Regions from separate parts of the Bradyrhizobium sp. USDA 4011 genome, predicted to be linked through region 2. Evidence: predicted binding sites of a transcription regulator. Region 2 holds the regulator's gene; each other region holds the start of a gene.
The links. Region 2 encodes PhoB, which activates phosphate uptake and scavenging genes when phosphate is short. Its sites were predicted from a motif close to TGTCATNNANCTGTCAT; they were not measured.

Region 1: the regulator PhoB is predicted to act here: its motif matches at 2,489-2,505, upstream of pstS (phosphate ABC transporter substrate-binding protein PstS).
Region 3: the regulator PhoB is predicted to act here: its motif matches at 1,822-1,838, upstream of phnF (phosphonate metabolism transcriptional regulator PhnF).
Region 4: the regulator PhoB is predicted to act here: its motif matches at 1,970-1,986, upstream of ACVW1C_RS34075 (UDP-2,3-diacylglucosamine diphosphatase).

The regions. Positions count from the first base shown of each region.
Region 1 is NZ_JBSSGG010000001.1:7,413,270-7,417,474, forward strand. It holds gene purQ (phosphoribosylformylglycinamidine synthase subunit PurQ) at 1-280, shown strand, start outside; gene ACVW1C_RS34940 (tripartite tricarboxylate transporter substrate-binding protein) at 286-1,266, shown strand; gene ACVW1C_RS34945 (DMT family transporter) at 1,275-2,210, opposite strand; gene pstS (phosphate ABC transporter substrate-binding protein PstS) at 2,549-3,601, shown strand; gene ACVW1C_RS34955 (hypothetical protein) at 3,627-4,169, shown strand; gene ACVW1C_RS34960 (PaaI family thioesterase) at 4,126-4,205, opposite strand, start outside.
Region 2 is NZ_JBSSGG010000001.1:4,981,438-4,985,642, forward strand. It holds gene pstA (phosphate ABC transporter permease PstA) at 1-409, shown strand, start outside; gene pstB (phosphate ABC transporter ATP-binding protein PstB) at 406-1,227, shown strand; gene phoU (phosphate signaling complex protein PhoU) at 1,239-1,955, shown strand; gene phoB (phosphate regulon transcriptional regulator PhoB) at 2,086-2,796, shown strand; gene ACVW1C_RS23345 (GcrA family cell cycle regulator) at 2,978-3,490, opposite strand; gene ACVW1C_RS23350 (acetylornithine transaminase) at 3,987-4,205, shown strand, end outside.
Region 3 is NZ_JBSSGG010000001.1:1,967,715-1,971,919, reverse strand. It holds gene phnE (phosphonate ABC transporter, permease protein PhnE) at 1-54, shown strand, start outside; gene phnE (phosphonate ABC transporter, permease protein PhnE) at 51-899, shown strand; gene phnF (phosphonate metabolism transcriptional regulator PhnF) at 1,068-1,793, opposite strand; gene phnG (phosphonate C-P lyase system protein PhnG) at 1,910-2,371, shown strand; gene phnH (phosphonate C-P lyase system protein PhnH) at 2,376-2,984, shown strand; gene ACVW1C_RS09090 (carbon-phosphorus lyase complex subunit PhnI) at 2,988-4,091, shown strand; gene ACVW1C_RS09085 (alpha-D-ribose 1-methylphosphonate 5-phosphate C-P-lyase PhnJ) at 4,088-4,205, shown strand, end outside.
Region 4 is NZ_JBSSGG010000001.1:7,236,925-7,241,129, forward strand. It holds gene ACVW1C_RS34060 (c-type cytochrome) at 1-521, shown strand, start outside; gene ACVW1C_RS34065 (Lrp/AsnC ligand binding domain-containing protein) at 532-777, opposite strand; gene thiD (bifunctional hydroxymethylpyrimidine kinase/phosphomethylpyrimidine kinase) at 971-1,768, shown strand; gene ACVW1C_RS34075 (UDP-2,3-diacylglucosamine diphosphatase) at 2,010-2,822, shown strand; gene ACVW1C_RS34080 (glycosyltransferase family 4 protein) at 2,819-3,910, shown strand; gene ACVW1C_RS34085 (threonine/serine dehydratase) at 3,953-4,205, shown strand, end outside.

The sequences.
Region 1 (4,205 bases), 2.4 Mb from region 2:
CGCGCATGGCGAGGGCAATTACGAGGCGGACGAGGAGACGCTGAAGCGGCTCGAGGGCGAGGGCCGGGTGCTCTATCGCTACTGCTCCGCCGAGGGCGTGGTCGACGAGACCTCGAACTTCAACGGCGCCGCGCATTCGATCGCCGGCATCGTCAACGAGCGCGGCAACGTGCTCGGGATGATGCCGCATCCGGAAAACCACGTCGAAGAAATCATGGGCTGCACCGACGGCCGCGGCCTGTTCGCAGGGCTGGTCCAGCATCTGGAAAAGGCGGCCTAGTTATCATGCTGCGAAGGTGCCTTGCCGCGGCGGCGGCCGCGGTCCTGCTGCTTGCGACGGTGGCCAACGCGCAAGATGCCTCGAAGCTGAACTTCCCGAAGCGTCCGATCACGATGATCGTGCCGTTCACGGCGGGCGGCACCTCGGACGTGATCGCGCGCGCGGTCGCCGACCAGATGAGCGTGGCGCTTGGCCAGACCATCATCATCGAGAATGTCGGCGGCGCCGGCGGCTCGACCGCGCTGACCCGCGCCGCGCGCGCCGAGCCGGACGGCTACACGATCGCAATCGGCAACGCCGGCACCAATGCCGCGACCTACACGATCTATCCGAAGCTGTCGTTCACGCCGGATTCCTTCGCGCCGATCGCCGTGGTCGCCAAGACCTTCGGCATCGTCGCGCTGCGCAAGGATTTTCCGGCCAGGGACCTCAAGGAATTCATCGACTACGCGAAGAAGAATCCGGGCAAGGTCAATCTCGGCCATGCCGGCATCGGCTCGTCGAACTATTTGATCTGCAAGAGCTTCGTGCATGCCGCCGGGATCGACGTGCAGCTGGTCGGCTATCGCGGCGCGGCGCTCGCGCTGACGGACGCGATCGGCAGCCAGATCGACGGCGTCTGCGATGCCGCTGCCTCGGTGTCGCAGGCGATCGACGACAAACTGGTGAAGGCGGTCGTGGTCGGCTCGACCGTGCGGCTCGCCTCGTTGCCGGAACTGCCGACCTCGGCCGAGGCCGGCCTAGCCGAGTTCGAGGCGCAGGGCTGGAACGGCCTGTTCGCGCCGAAGGGCACCCCGGGCGAGATCATCGCCAAGCTCAACGCCGCCGCGCGCACCGCGGTCGCGAGCGAGGCGGTGAAGAAGCGCTTCGTCGAGCTGTCGACGGTTGCGCCCGAGGCCGATGAGCTCGCACCCGAAGTGCTGCAGCAACTCGTGACGCGCGACGTCGCGAAGTACCGCGCGTTGCTGGCGGACGACAAGAAATAGCCGGAAGGCTATCCTCGCAACCTGCCAAGCCAGCGCTTCACGGCCTCGCCCGGGATTGTCATCGCGGCGACGCCGGCCATGACCAGCAAAACGCCGAGGACCAGGTTCGACGGCACGGCTTCCCCGAGCAGGATCACCGACAACGCGACGCCGATCGGAATCCGCAAATACCCTTGCGCATTCGTGGTGAGCGTGCCGAGCCGCGTCAGGCACATATAGAACAGCATCAGGCCGAACGCGCTCGAGAAGATGCCCATCACGACGGTGGCGACCAGCGCCTGCGGTGTCGGGTGCAGCGTCCAGGGATGGTCGACGATCAGGGCGACCGGCAGCAGCACGGTGCCGCCGAACAAGAGCGAGCCGGCGGCCACCACCATGGGATCGTAGTCGGAGAGACGAAGCCCGAAGATCGTGGCGCAGGCGAACGAGACGGTGGCGAGCAGGATCGCGATCTCGGCGACAATCTCCTTGCCGAAGCCCGAGAGCGCGTCGAGGCCGATGATCGCGACCGTGCCGGCGAGGCCGAGGATCGCGCCGACGAATTTGAGCGGCGAGGCCGGCTCGTGCCGCGTGATCGCCCAGGTGATCAGGAAGGCGAAGATCGGCGTCGTCGAGGCCAGCACCACGGTGTTGGATGCCGGCACGTAGAGCTGCGCCCAGGTGATCACCAGGAACGGGATCGTCGAGTTGATGGTCTGCTGGAAGGCGAACAGCTTCCAGGCCTTGATGCCGGCCGGGATGCGGATGCCGCGGATCCGCAGCACCACGAGCAGGAAGGCGGCTGCGACCAGCGAGCGCGCCGAGATGAAGGTGACCGGCGGGATCGAGCCGAGTCCGATCTTGGTCAGCGGATAGGTCGAGCTCCAGCAGCAGGCCAGCGCCAGCAGCAGCGCGTAGTCGCGCCAGCCGCGCGCACCCGGCGCGGTTGACAGGATCGGCGTCATCGCGGGAGCCGTCACGCCGCCCGTCTTAGCTCTTTGTCTGAGCATGATCTTTTCGGAAAACCGCTTCACACTTTCCGGATCATGCTCTGGCTGTGCTCTTCGGCACCTTGATTGGCTCCCCCGCGCATTGGCGAACGGCGGAGCAATCTAGCGCAGCCGCGCGGAAAGGCTAGGGTATTGAATTCGTGTCGATATTCCGTTCGGCGGCAATGGCGATCGAGATCAGGCGCGGGGCCCGACAGAGCTCGTCCGACCCGCGACTGAGGCTCCCGGCTAATATTACTATTTTGTGACATGGTCCACATGAACCCGGGGCGCGTTCGGCTAGACTCAACGCCATGACAAAGCATTTCAGATTACCGATCATTTTCATTGCTCTGGTCGTCGCAACGCAATGTCTGGCTGCGGAGACCAGGGGCGCAGGCTCAACCTTTGTGTCGCCTGTGATGGCGAAGTGGATCGATGCCTACAAGGCGACGACCGGCAACACCGTCAGCTATCAATCGGTCGGCTCGAGCATCGGCGTCGGCCTGATCAAGAAGGCCGCGGTCGATTTCGGTACCAGCGACATGCCGCTCGATTCGAAGGAGCTCGACAGGCTCGGCATGGTGCAATTCCCGATCGTGATCGGCGGCGTCGTGCCGGTGGTCAACATCGCCGGCGTCAAGCCTGGGCAGATCCAGTTCACGGGACAACTGCTCGCCGACATCTATCTCGGCAAGATCAGATTGTGGAACGACCCGGCCATTCAGGCCGTCAATCCCGGGCTGCAGCTGCCGCGCACAGCGATCACAGTGGTTCACCGCATCGACGGCTCGGGCACGACGTTCAACTGGTCGAACTATCTGTCGAAGGTCAGCGCGCAGTGGAAGGCCGGCGTCGGCGAGGGCACGTCGGTGGAATGGCCGGTTGGCCTCGGCGGCAAGGGCAATGACGGCGTCGCCTCACTCGTCAGCCTGATTCCCGGCTCGATCGGCTATCTCGAATATGCCTATGCGCTGCAGCGCCTCGACCGGATTTCCTTCGGCCTAGTGCAGAACAGCGCCGGCAATTTCGTCACCCCGGACGCCGCATCGTTCCAGGCCGCGGCGTCGAGCGCGGACTGGACGGCGGCGCAGGATTTCAACCTGGTGCTCACCAACGCGCCGGGCGAGGACGCCTATCCGATTACGGCGACGACGTTCGTGCTGATGCATAAGCAGTCGAAATCGCCGGAGCGGTCAGCAACCGCGATCGACTTCCTGCGCTGGTCACTGCAGAGCGGCAGGCCGCAGGCGCAATTGCTGAACTATGTGCCGTTGCCGGCCACGCTGGTCGAGCAGATCGAGCGCTACTGGCAGCATAATTTCGAGGCGCTGACCGCCTCGGCTTCGGCGCCCGGCAAGCGCTGACGCGGCATTCGGCAATAGTAGAGCGATGGACGCCGACCCGGCGTCCATCGAAGCGCATCACCGAGAGGTCGGCCGACAGCGCCGAGACGAAGTACGCGGCGCCGACCTTCGCCCCGCTGCCCTCGAAGAAGAACGGGGCGTTCTCGCCGCCGAACTTGACATAGGCCGGGCTGGTCGACGGCGCGTGGAACGGTCCTGCGGTGATGCCGCGGTTGGCATCGAAGAACACCAGCGTGTCGTAGTTCACCTTGCGGTCGTTGGTGGTGTCATGGCGGCGACGCGGATCGAATATTTGACGTCGAGCGTCGAGGCGTTGGTGCAGGTCGCGGTCGCCGCCGCGGAACATGAGAACGTCTCGATCGGCGCCGAGGTCACCAGCACCGGGCTGAACGAGAAGCGGCCGGCAGCCTGCAGCGCCGCGACGATGCCGGGATCGGTCGTGAAGTCGCTGCGCGACAGCGAGAAGCCCTGGGCCCCGATGCCGCCGAATGCCCCGATTCAATCGGAGCGGCCTCCGGCGCGCTCTACGTTGTTGCTTCCGGCGGCGCCTTGCGCTTCGTCCGCTTGATGGTGCCGGAGAAGCTGAACAGCGGCCGCTCGGCCG
Region 2 (4,205 bases):
CGTGATCGTGATCCCGGTCGTGCTGCGCACCACCGAGGACATGCTGCTGCTGGTGCCCAATCCGCTGCGCGAGGCGGCCTCCGCGCTCGGCCTGCCGCGCTCGCTGGTGATCAAGCGGATCGCTTATCGTGCTGCGCGTAGCGGCTTGATCACCGGCGTGCTGCTGGCGACCGCCCGTGTCGCCGGCGAGACCGCGCCGCTGCTGTTCACCGCGCTGTCTAACCAGTTTTTCAGCTGGGACTTGACCAAGACGATGGCCAACCTGCCGGTGACCATCAACAATTTCGTGCAGAGCCCCTACGCCTACTGGAAAGAGCTGGCGTGGAGCGGCGCACTGCTGATCACATTCACCGTGCTCGCGCTGAATATCGGCGCGCGTATCCTTGGTGCCGAAAGGGCCGCAAAATGACCGAGCTCTCCGTTTCAACCAGTAACCCGAGCCACGTTGCACCGCATACGCCGCTGCCGGAAGCGCCGCCGAAAGTCACGGTGCGCAACCTCAATTTCTATTACGGCGAGCACCACGCGCTGAAGAACATCAACCTGACGCTGGGTACCAACCGCGTCACCGCGTTCATCGGTCCGTCCGGCTGCGGCAAGTCGACCCTGCTGCGGATATTCAACCGGATGTACGATCTCTATCCGGGCCAGCGCGCGGTCGGTCAGCTGATGCTGGACCAGACCAACATTCTCGATCCCAAGCTCGACCTCAATCTGCTGCGTGCGCGGGTCGGCATGGTGTTCCAGAAGCCGACGCCGTTCCCGATGACGATCTACGAGAACATCGCCTTCGGCATCCGCCTTTACGAGAAGATCTCGAAGTCCGAGATGGACGACCGGGTCGAGAAGGCGCTGCGCGGCGGCGCGCTGTGGAACGAGGTCAAGGACAAGCTGAACGCCTCCGGCCTGTCGCTTTCCGGCGGCCAGCAGCAGCGCCTGTGCATCGCGCGCACCGTGGCGGTGCGGCCCGAGGTGATCCTGTTCGACGAGCCGTGCTCCGCGCTCGATCCGATCTCGACCGCCAAGGTCGAGGAGCTGATCCAGGAGCTCTCCGAGGACTACACGATCGCGATCGTCACCCACAACATGCAGCAGGCGGCGCGCGTCTCCGACAAGACCGCCTTCATGTATCTCGGTGAGCTGATCGAGTTCGACGACACCAACAAGATCTTCACCTCGCCGAGCGATCGACGGACTCAGGATTACATCACCGGCCGGTTCGGCTGAGGAGATACAAGATGGCTTCTGAACATACCGCCAAGGCATTCGACAGCGACCTGCAGGAGTTGACCCGCCTGGTCGCCGAGATGGGCGGCCTCGTCGAACGGATGATCACCGAGTCGGTCGACGCGCTGATCCGTCGCGACGTCGCTCTCGGCAAGCGCGTGGTCGCCGCCGACATCGAGATCGACAATCTGCAGCGCGTCATCGAAGAGCGCGCAGTGCTGACGATCGCCCGCCGCCAGCCGATGGCGATCGACCTGCGTGAAATCGTCAGCGCGATGCGCGTGGCCACCGACCTCGAGCGGATCGGCGACCTCGCCAAGAACATGGGCAAGCGCGTCGCGGCGCTGGAAAGCGATTTCCAGCCGCTGAAGCTGATCCGCGGCCTGGAGCACATGACCGACCTCGTGCTGTCGCAGGTCAAGTCGGTGCTCGACGCCTATGCCGCGCACGACCTGCCGGCGGCGATGAACGTCTGGAAGGGCGACGAGGAGGTCGATGCGATCTGCACCTCGCTTTTCCGCGAGCTGCTGACCTACATGATGGAGGATCCGCGCAACATCTCGTTCTGCATCCATCTGATGTTCTGCGCCAAGAACATCGAGCGGATCGGCGATCACGCCACCAATATCGCCGAGACCGTGTTCTACATGATCGAGGGCCAGCAGATCACCGACAAGCGCCCGAAGGGCGACATGACCAATTTTGCCACCACTGTGCCGGGTACCTAGGACATGATCCGCGGGCGCGGAGCCGGATTGTCTTCACGACAAGTCGTTTCCGCGGGGATTATGCCCAGGAAAGTAAGCGTTTCGGTTTGCGTCTGGGCAACGGATCACCACAGAGAGAGAACTTAAACCGATGAGCGCACGCATTCTGGTAGTCGAAGACGAGGAAGCGCTGACGACACTGTTGCGCTACAACCTCGATGCGGAAGGCTACGATGTCGAAACGGTCGGGCGCGGCGACGATGCCGACACCCGCCTGAAGGAGCGCGTTCCCGACCTCGTGGTACTGGACTGGATGCTGCCGGGCCTGTCCGGCATCGAGCTGTGCCGCCGCCTGCGGGCGCGTCCCGAGACCAAGCAGCTTCCGATCATCATGCTCACCGCGCGCGGCGAGGAGAGCGAGCGCGTGCGCGGGCTTGCCACCGGCGCCGACGATTACATCGTCAAGCCGTTCTCGGTGCCGGAGCTCCTGGCGCGAGTGAAGGGCCTGCTGCGGCGGGCTAGCCCGGAGCGGCTGGCGACCGTGCTCACCTATGGCGATATCGAGCTCGACCGCGAGAAGCGCCGCGTGGCGCGCTCGGGACGTCCGATCGATCTCGGTCCGACCGAGTATCGGCTGCTCGAATTCTTCCTCGAGCATCCCGGCCGCGTGTTCAGCCGCGAGCAGCTGCTCGACAGCGTCTGGGGCCGCGACATCTATATCGATGAGCGTACCGTCGACGTGCATATCGGCCGCCTGCGCAAGCTGCTCAATCCGGGCCGCGAGCAGGATCCGATCCGCACCGTGCGCGGCGCCGGTTATGCGCTCGACGACCGCTTCGCCAAAGCCGAGCCGCAGCCGTAAGGCTGGCCGCCAATCGCAACAACGGTCCCGTCATTGCGAGCGTAGCGAAGCAATCCATCCTACCGCAAATGCGGAACGATGGATTGCTTCGTCGCTTCGCTCCTCGCAATGACGGCAACCACAAAAAAATCCCCGCTTTCGCGGGGATTTGCTTTTGCAGTCCAGGCAAGTTTCCCGAGTGCTACTTGATCTGTGGCTTCGCCGATGGCCGGCGGCGATCGGCGGCGGGCTGGTAGGCGACGCGCGAGTGATGCGCGCAATAGGGCAGGCCGGCGAGCGCCTTGCCGCCGCAGAAGAAGAATTCCGGGCTCGAGGGATCGCCGACCGGCCAGTGGCAGGTGGCCTCGTTGAGCTCGAGCAGCGACAGCCGCTGGCTCATCGGCACCACATTGTCGAAGGAGATCGGATCGGGCTCCATCTCGACCTCGAAGGCGTGCGCCAGCGCGGTGTTGCCGCGCGACACCGGGCGCGCCACCCGCATCATGTGCTGGGCGGGACGGGCCTTGCGCTGCCGCGGCGCAGCCGTGGAGGGCGCCTTGGCACGGCCGGAGAGGCCGAGCCGATGTACTTTGCCGATCACGGCGTTTCGCGTCACATTGCCAAGTTCCGCCGCGATCTGGCTGGCTGAGAGGCCGGATTCCCAGAGCTTCTTCAGCTGCTCGACGCGATCGTCGGACCAGGTCAATACAGTCATCGCATTCTTCCTTTCGCATGGCGCCGGCCACTCATCGGAGCGGCGCTGCGAGCCAATCTGGACAAATATCCCTGCGGCCAGAATCCCTTAGCCCTCGCCGGGCACGGTGTTGCGCCCGAACGTTTACGCGAGACACGAAGGCTACTTAGAGGGTCCAGTACTGCCGCACGAGATGTCGTACCCGACAGGCCAAACGCTACAATATGGCGTGACTCTGGCGCAAGAGTCCGCGGCCGTGCGTCCACATGTTCCCACAAAGTTAAGCATTGCTGTGAGGCTTTTCCACCGCACCGGAATGCTCCGGATTGCGCTAGTTTCGCATTGCAGGAAGGCCAGCAAAGGCTAGCTCCTGGCGATTGACACTTACCGGCCGCCGCATAGAATGACCCGCACGTGCCGCCCGCAAAGGCGGCCGTTTTGTTTTCCGAAGCTGGCGGTTGCTGCGTTGGCGTCAAGGCGCGCAGCAATTGACGGCTTCAAACCGGCAGTGAACGCCATGACCAACGCCTCGTCGCATCTGCTCCCCGTCTTCGCCCGGGTCGATCTCGGCTTCGAGCGCGGCGAGGGCGCCTGGCTGATCGCAACCAACGGCGACCGCTATCTCGATTTCACCTCGGGTGTCGCGGTGAACGCGCTCGGACATGCGCACCCGCATCTGGTCAAGGCGCTGCAGGAGCAGGCGACCAAGCTCTGGCACATGTCGAACCTGTTCAAG
Region 3 (4,205 bases), 3.0 Mb from region 2:
ATTTCGACCGGCTGGCTGCGCGGCCGGCTGTTCGGCAAGGAGACCCGGCGATGAGCCAGCTGCCGAAGCCGGACACCGCGGACTTGCGTGCGAAATACCCCGGCGTGTTCGAACGCCCCGCCTCGGCGCGGCTGGCGATGCCGGCCACGATCGTGGCAGCGCTCGCGATCTTTGCATACGGCCTGGTCGATCTCGACTTCTCGCCGTCCAGGCTGATCTCGGGAATGAGCCAACTCGGCTGGATCACCATGATGATGATCCCGCCGAATCCCGGCGCATCGTTCCCGCTCTATATGCAGGCGCTCGGCGAGACGCTGTCGATCGCGCTGCTCGGCACCACGCTTGCGGCGCTCTTCGCGCTGCCGGTCAGCCTCTTGGCGGCGCGCAACATCATCCCCTCGAACCTGATCCGCTTTCCAGTGCGCCGTTTCCTGGATTCGATCCGCGGCGTCGATACGCTGATCTGGGCGCTGGTCTGGATCAACGTCGTCGGCCTCGGCCCGTTTGCCGGCGTGCTGGCGATCATGGTCTCCGACTTCGGCGCGTTCGGAAAGCTGTTCTCGGAGGCGATCGAGGCGGCGGACCGCAAGCAGGTCGAGGGCATCCGTGCCTCCGGCGGCAACGCGCTGCATGAAATCCGCTTCGGCCTGCTGCCGCAGGTGCTGCCTGTGATCGCCGGGCAGGTGCTCTATTTCATCGAATCGAACACGCGGTCGGCCACCATCATCGGCATCGTCGGCGCCGGCGGCATCGGGCTGCAGCTCGCCGAGCAGATCCGCGTGCTGGAATGGCAGAAAGTGTCGTTCCTGATCCTGATGATCCTGATTGCGGTCGCCGCGATCGACTTCATCTCGAGCAAGCTGCGCTTTGCCATCATCGGCCAAAGGGCGGTGGTGTAGCCTCTCCTTCGCCTCTCCCCGCGAGCGGGGAGAGGCCGGAATTTTCGCGTAGCGCAAATTCCGGGTGAGGGGGACTCTCCCCGGACTCACAGCTTCCGGATTCGCCGAGACAGCCCCTCACCCCAACCCTCTCCCCGCAAGCGCGGGGCGAGAGAGAAGAGCACATCGTCAGCTATTCTCGACGAGAAACTCCACGCGCTCGGCGGCGAAGCGCGAGCGCTTGGTCACCAGCGGGCGGTCCAGCATATCGACATCGGTCGCGTCGACCACCAGCACCGGCCGGCCCAGCGGCAGATCGAGCCGTGCGGCGTCGGTCGCATCGGCAATCGCCGCGGTGATCCGGGTCGAGGCGCGGTGGTAGTCCTTCACGCCGTAATGCCCGAGCAGCTTCGTCATCGAGCGAACGTCGGCAAACACGCTGCCAGCATCGGGAAAGCGCTCGGCCGACAGCCAGGTGGTGGAAACGCAGATCGGCGTCCGGTCGGCGAGACGCACCGCTTCGATCCGGATCAGCGGCGCGCCAATCTTCAAGCCCAGCTCGCGCGCGATCTCGCGATTGGCAACATCGCTGCCTGCATCGATCAGTTGGCCGCGCGGCTCGTGGCCGCCGGCGCCGACGATCTCCGAGAATCGCGTGCGTGAGCGCAGCGGATAGGCGAGACGCTGGGCTTCGACATAAGTGCCGCTGCCGCGCTCGGCGCGCACCAGGCCGCGCTCCGCCAATGCGGCGAGCGCCCGCCGCACGGTGTGGCGGTTGACCCGGTAAGTCTCGGCGATCTCCATCTCGCCGGGCAGCTTTTCACCCGCGGCAAAGCGGCCGTCGGCGATGCCGCGCTCGATGCCGTCAGCGACCTGCCGCCACAAGGCGACGCCGGAACTTTCCTGCATGCTCATGGCGCGGTGATACCAGAAATCTTCGATTTGTCACGAAACAGTCATGGCGCTCGGCTATCAAGTTGTCTATTATCATAGACAACTTGATGCAAGCAAGGTTGCCCATGAATTCGAACATGAGTTCGACCGGACCAGACAGCAAACAGGCCCAGCGCAAGGCCGCGATGACGGTGCTGGCGCACTCCGCCGCGGCCGACATCGCAGGCAGGCTGGCGGCGATCGCGGTGCCCACGCATGAAAACCTGCGCGAGCCGGAGAACGGCCTCGTGATGCTGCGCGGGCGGATCGGCGGTGACGGTGCGCCGTTCAACCTCGGCGAGGCGACGGTGTCGCGCGCGGCGGTGCGGCTTGCGACCGGCGAGGTCGGCTTCGGCTACACGCTCGGCCGCGATGCGCACAAGGCGCAGATGATCGCGCTGTGCGACGCCATGGTGCAATCGGCGGAGCTGTCCGGCGAGGTCGAAGCGAAGGTGATCGCGCCGCTGCGTGTCGCCATGAATGCCGAACGCGCCCGCAAGGCCTCGGAGACCGCGGCGACGCGGGTTGATTTCTACACCATGGTGCGCGGTGAGGGGTGATGCTATGACGACGATTGCCGAAATGCCCGCGGGCTTTGCCGACAAGGTGCTGTCGGCGCAATCCACATTCCGCTCCGTGATGGATGCGATGGCGCGCCCGGGCAGCGTGCAGCGCGTCGCGGCAAGCGTCGGAACGCTCGCCGGCTTGATGCGCGGCGCGGCCGCGATCGCGCTGACGCTGTTCGATCACGATACGCCGATCTGGCTCGATGCCGCGATGTCGGCGACGCCGGACGTTGCCCGCTGGCTGAAGTTTCACGCCAGCGCGCCCGTGGTTACGGATGCGGCGATCGCAAGCTTCGCGCTGATCGGCGATGCCGCGAACCTGCCGGCGCTCGAGCGTTTCGCGTTCGGCAGCAGCGAGTATCCTGACCGGTCGACCACGCTGGTCCTGCAGGTCGACAGCCTGACGCAGGGGCCGGCCTTCGAGCTGAAGGGGCCCGGCATCGACGGCAGCGCGCTGCTGCAGGCGATGATCAAGCCGCGCGACCTGTTCCAGCGGCTGTCGATCAATGAAGCGCTGTTCCCGCGCGGCATCGACGTCGTGCTGGTCCATGACGACAAGATTGTCGCGATCCCGCGCACCACGCGGCTGATCGCAAGCGGAGTGTGAGCGATGTATGTAGCCGTCAAGGGAGGCGAGCGCGCCATCGAGAACGCTCATCGGCTGCTGGCGCATGAGCGGCGCGGCGATCGCGATGTGCCCGAGGTGACGCCGGCGCAGATCTCCGAGCAGCTCGCGCTCGGTGTCGACCGCGTGATGACCGAAGGCTCGCTCTACGATCGCGAGCTTGCGGCGCTCGCGATCAAGCAGGCGCGCGGCGACATGATCGAGGCGATCTTCCTGGTTCGCGCCTTCCGCGCCACGCTGCCGCGTTTTGGCGCCACTGAACCGGTCAACACCAGCGAGATGCAGGTGCGGCGGCGCATCTCCTCGACCTTCAAGGACGTTCCGGGCGGCCAGATCCTGGGGCCGACCTTCGATTACACCCATCGCCTGCTCGATCCGCAGCTCGCGGAAGGCTTTGTACCGGAGCAGCCGATGACCGCGGAAGCCTCGCAGGCGGCAACGCCGCGGGTCACCGACATTCTCGGCCGCGACGGTTTGATCGAATCGTCGCCGCAGGCAGCTAGCAACGCACCGGTCGGCGACCTCACGCGCGAGCCGCTGAACTTCCCGGCCGATCGCGATCTGCGGCTGCAGAATCTGGCGCGTGGCGACGAGGGCTTCCTGCTCGCGCTCGGCTATTCGACGCAGCGCGGCTACGGCCGCAATCACCCCTTCGCCGGCGAGATCCGCTTCGGCGAGGTCGAGGTCGAATTCTCAGCCGAAGACGTCGGCTTCGCGGTGCCGCTCGGCTCGATCGAACTGACCGAGTGCCAGATGGTCAACCAGTTCAAGGGCTCGACCACCGAGGCGCCGTGCTTCACCCGCGGCTATGGCCTCGCCTTCGGCCAGAGCGAGCGCAAGACCATGTCGATGGCGCTGGTCGACCGCGCGCTCCGCGCACGCGAACTCGGCGAGGAGGCGGCGGCGCCAGCGCAGGACGAGGAGTTCGTGATGTCGCACTCCGACAATGTCCAGTCGACCGGCTTCGTCGAGCATCTCAAGCTGCCGCATTACGTCGACTTCCAGTCCGAGCTCGGCCTGCTGCGCAAGCTGCGGCAGGAGTTCGCGGAAGCCAATGAGACCGTGGAAATGCAGGAGGCCGCGGAATGAACGCGCCGACGTACAATTTTGCCTATCTCGACGAGCAGACCAAACGGATGATCCGCCGCGCGATCCTGAAGGCGATCGCGATCCCCGGCTATCAGGTGCCGTTCGCGAGCCGCG
Region 4 (4,205 bases), 2.3 Mb from region 2:
TCGCCTATCTGAAGACCTTGCCGCCGGTCGCCGGCAAGGTGCGCGACCACGATGTGCCGTTTCCCTTCAACATCAGGCGCAATGTCGGTGTCTGGAAATTCCTGTTCATGGACGGCAAGCCGTTCGTCGCGGATGCGAGCCGCTCGGCGCATTGGTATCGCGGCGCCTATCTCGTCAACAGCTTCGGCCATTGCGCCGAGTGTCACAGCCCGCGCAATTTCCTCGGCGGCATCGTCAGCGCGCAGCGCTTCGCCGGTGGCCCGAATCCGGAAGGCGAAGGCTGGGTGCCCAACATCACGCCGCGGGGGATCGCGGACTGGAGCGCGAGGGACATCGCCTATTTCCTCGAGAGCGGCCAGACGCCGGACGGCGACAGTGCCGGCGGATCGATGGTGCGCGTGATCCGCAACACCTCGCAGCTCTCACCAAGCGATCGCGACGCGATCGCCGAGTACATCAAGTCGCTGCCGCCGGTCGAGGGGCCGCCGAAGCCGGTCAAGAAGAAAGAGAAGGAGTCCTAGCGGGCGCGTCCTACTTCGCTCCGAACGCCTTGAAGGTGATGATGGTGAGGGTGTCCTGGATGCCCGGGATCACCTGAACCTTCTCGTTGATGAAATGGCCGATGTCGGTGTCGTGGTCGACGTAGAACTTGACCAGCAGATCGTAATTGCCCGCGGTGGAGTAGATCTCGGACGCAATCTCGGCCTCCGCCAGCGCGTTGGCGACGGCATAGGACTGGCCGAGCTTGCATTTGATCTGGACGAAGAAAGGAACCATCAAAGTCGTCTCCGGGGATTTGGCCGACTATAGGCCAAAAACCGGCGGCCAAGGCAAGGGGACAGGAAGGGGGCGCGCCAAGGCCAACGCGCGGTAAAGTCCGGCGAACTTGCTGCCGCTGGGCGGCCGGGCTAGGACAGGCCATGATCTTGTTCGTCATGGTCTCATTCGTCGCAACCGCCGGTCCCGCAACATGACGCCGGTCGCGCTCACCATTGCCGGCTCGGATTCCTCGGGCGGGGCGGGCATCCAGGCCGACCTCAAGAGCTTTGCCGCGCTCGGGGTCTATGGCGCCTCCGCCATCACGGCGCTGACCGCGCAGAACACCACGGGGGTCAGCGGCATCCATCCGGTGCCCGCTTCGTTCGTCACGGCCCAGATCGATGCGGTGTTCTCCGACCTCGACGTCGGCGCGGTGAAGATCGGCATGGTGGCGCAGGCCGAGACGATCGTGGCGATTGCGGACGGGCTGAAGCGCTGGGCGCCGCGCCACGTCGTGCTCGATCCGGTGATGGTCGCAACCTCGGGCGATCGGCTGCTGGCTGCCGAGGCGGTCGATGCGCTGAAGACCATGCTGTTTCCACTGGCCTCGCTGATCACGCCGAACTTGCCGGAAGCGGCGGCGCTGCTGAACGAGCCGGTCGCATCGAGCGAGGCCGACGTCGCGCGACAGGGCCGGCAATTGCTGGCGATGGGATGTCGCGCGGTGCTGGTCAAGGGCGGCCACGGGCACGGCGCCGAGAGCATCGACTATCTGATCGATGGCGCGCGCAGCATCGCGCTCGCGGCGCCGCGCATTGCGACATCGAACACGCACGGCACCGGCTGCTCGCTGTCATCGGCGATCGCGGCGGGACTCGCGAAAGGCGAGGCGCTGGAGACCGCCGTGCGCAACGCCAAGGCCTGGATCACCGATGCGATCGCGCAGGCGGATCGCTTCGCCATCGGCCACGGCCACGGACCGGTGCATCACTTCCACAAGTATTATTGAAAGCTCGGAGGCTTCATCCGGGCTCAGCATTTCGTTGCTCAAATGCGCGTTGTTCCGCCGCATATGAAGGCAACACAACGCCCGTTCCGCACAGCTGCGTCCACCCATGTCGCCAGATTGTCGCACGCCGCTGTTATCCGCACTGGAGGGGCGTGCTGCTGATTCTCGTTAACTGTTAGTGAGGCCTTGGGTCGCGGGGATCGTCATCGCCTTGTCACAGGAATCTGTTAGGTGCACAGGCATGGGAAGTGACTCCTTGAGTGAAGAGAGCCCCGAGCGGCGCTTTCGCACTTTGTTTATCTCCGATGTTCATCTCGGAGCCCGCGGTTCGCAAGCCGACCGCCTGCTGGACTTCCTCCGCTCCCACGATGCCGACACGATCTACCTCGTTGGTGATATCGTCGACGGCTGGGCGCTGAAGTCGAACTGGTACTGGCCGCAGACCCACAATGATTTCGTGCAGAAGATGCTGCGCAAGGCGCGCAAGGGCGCCAAGGTGATCTACGTCCCGGGCAACCATGACGAGTTCCTGCGCAAATATTACGGTACGCATTTCGGCGGCATCGACGTGGTGGAGAACACCGTTCACACCGGCGCCGACGGCAAGCGCTACCTCGTGATCCACGGCGACATCTTCGATCTCGTGGTGCAGAACGCGCGCTGGCTCGCCCATCTCGGCGACAAGGCCTACGACTTTGCGATCCAGATGAATCGGTTCGTCAATTTCTTCCGCAAGATGTTCGGCGTGCCGTACTGGTCGCTGTCGCAATGGGCCAAGCTGAAGGTCAAGAAGGCTGTGAACTATATCGGAGCGTTCGAGGCGACGCTGGCCGGCGAGGCGCGGCGTCACGGCTGCGACGGCGTGATCTGCGGCCACATCCACTACGCGACGATTCATGACGAGCACGGCATCCGCTACATGAATTGCGGCGACTGGGTGGAGAGCTGCACGGCGCTCGCCGAGCATGAGGACGGCCATTTCGAGATCATCACCTGGACCGATCCGGTACGCCGGATCGCGCCGGTTCCGCGAGTGACGGCACGCGCTGCATGACGCATATCCTGGTCGCGACCGATGCGTGGCATCCCCAGGTCAACGGGGTTGTCCGCACGCTGACCATGATGGCACAGGCGGCCAAATCGCTCGGCGTCGAGGTGAGCTTCCTGACGCCGGACGAGTTCCGCACCTTCGCGATGCCGAGCTATCGCGATCTCCGGCTGGCGCTGCCGTACCAGGCCAAGGTCGCCAGCCTGATCGAGGCGGCCAAGCCCGACAGCATCCATATCGCGACCGAAGGCCCGATCGGGCTGTCGGTCCGCCGCTATTGCCGTAGGCGCGGCCTGCCGTTCACGACGAGCTTCCACACCCGCTTCCCCGAATACGTCTCGGCACGGACGCCTGTGCCGGAGGCCTGGGTGTGGCGGGCGCTGCGCTGGTTCCACAGGCCGAGCCGGGCGGTGATGGCTGCGACCCCCGCGCTCGCCACCGAACTGCGCCAGCGCGGCTTCCGCAACGTGGTGCTGTGGTCGCGCGGCGTCGACACCGCGCTGTTCCATCCGCGCGATGTCGATCTCTGCCTGCCGCAGCCGGTCTATCTCAGCGTCGGCCGGGTGGCGGTGGAGAAGAACCTCGAGGCGTTCCTTGATCTCGATCTGCCCGGCACCAAGGTGGTGGTCGGCGACGGGCCGGCGCGGGCGGCGCTGGAGCGAAAATATCCGGAAGCCCTCTTCCTCGGCGCCCGCCATGGGGAAGAATTGGCCGAGATCTACGCCGCGGCCGATGTGTTCGTTTTCCCCAGCCGCACCGATACGTTCGGTTTGGTGCTGCTTGAAGCGTTGGCCAGCGGCCTGCCGGTTGCCGCTTTTCCGGTCACCGGTCCCCGCGACGTGATCGGCTCGGCGCCGGTCGGCGTGCTCGACGAGGATCTGCGCCGCGCCTGCCTGGAGGCGCTCAGCATCCCGCGGCAGGCCTGCGTCGATTTCGCCGCGCTCCACACCTGGCAGGCGTCGGCCCGGGTGTTCATCGACCGCTGCATGAACGTCCGCCCCGCGGCGCCCGACGGCGAGGGCGAGGCGCTCGAATTCGGCGCCGAAGAGCATCATTTCGCGGCCTTGCCGGCGCCTCAGCCAAACTCACGCTAAAGCGTCTTGCCGGGTTGCCCGCCGCCGCGATACAAATTGTGGATGACGGACATCACTCTCAATCCACCCGTCGCTGCCGCGGACATCGATGCCGCCGCAAGGGTGGTCGCGCCGTTCGCGGTGCGCACGCCGCTCCTGACTTTCCCCGTTCTCAACGAACGCGTCGGCACCCAGGTCTTCCTCAAGCCCGAGATGCTGCAACGGACCGGATCGTTCAAGTTCCGCGGCGCCTTCAACAAGCTCGCCTCTATACCGCAGGACAAGCGGAGCGGGGGCGTCGTCGCGTTCTCCTCGG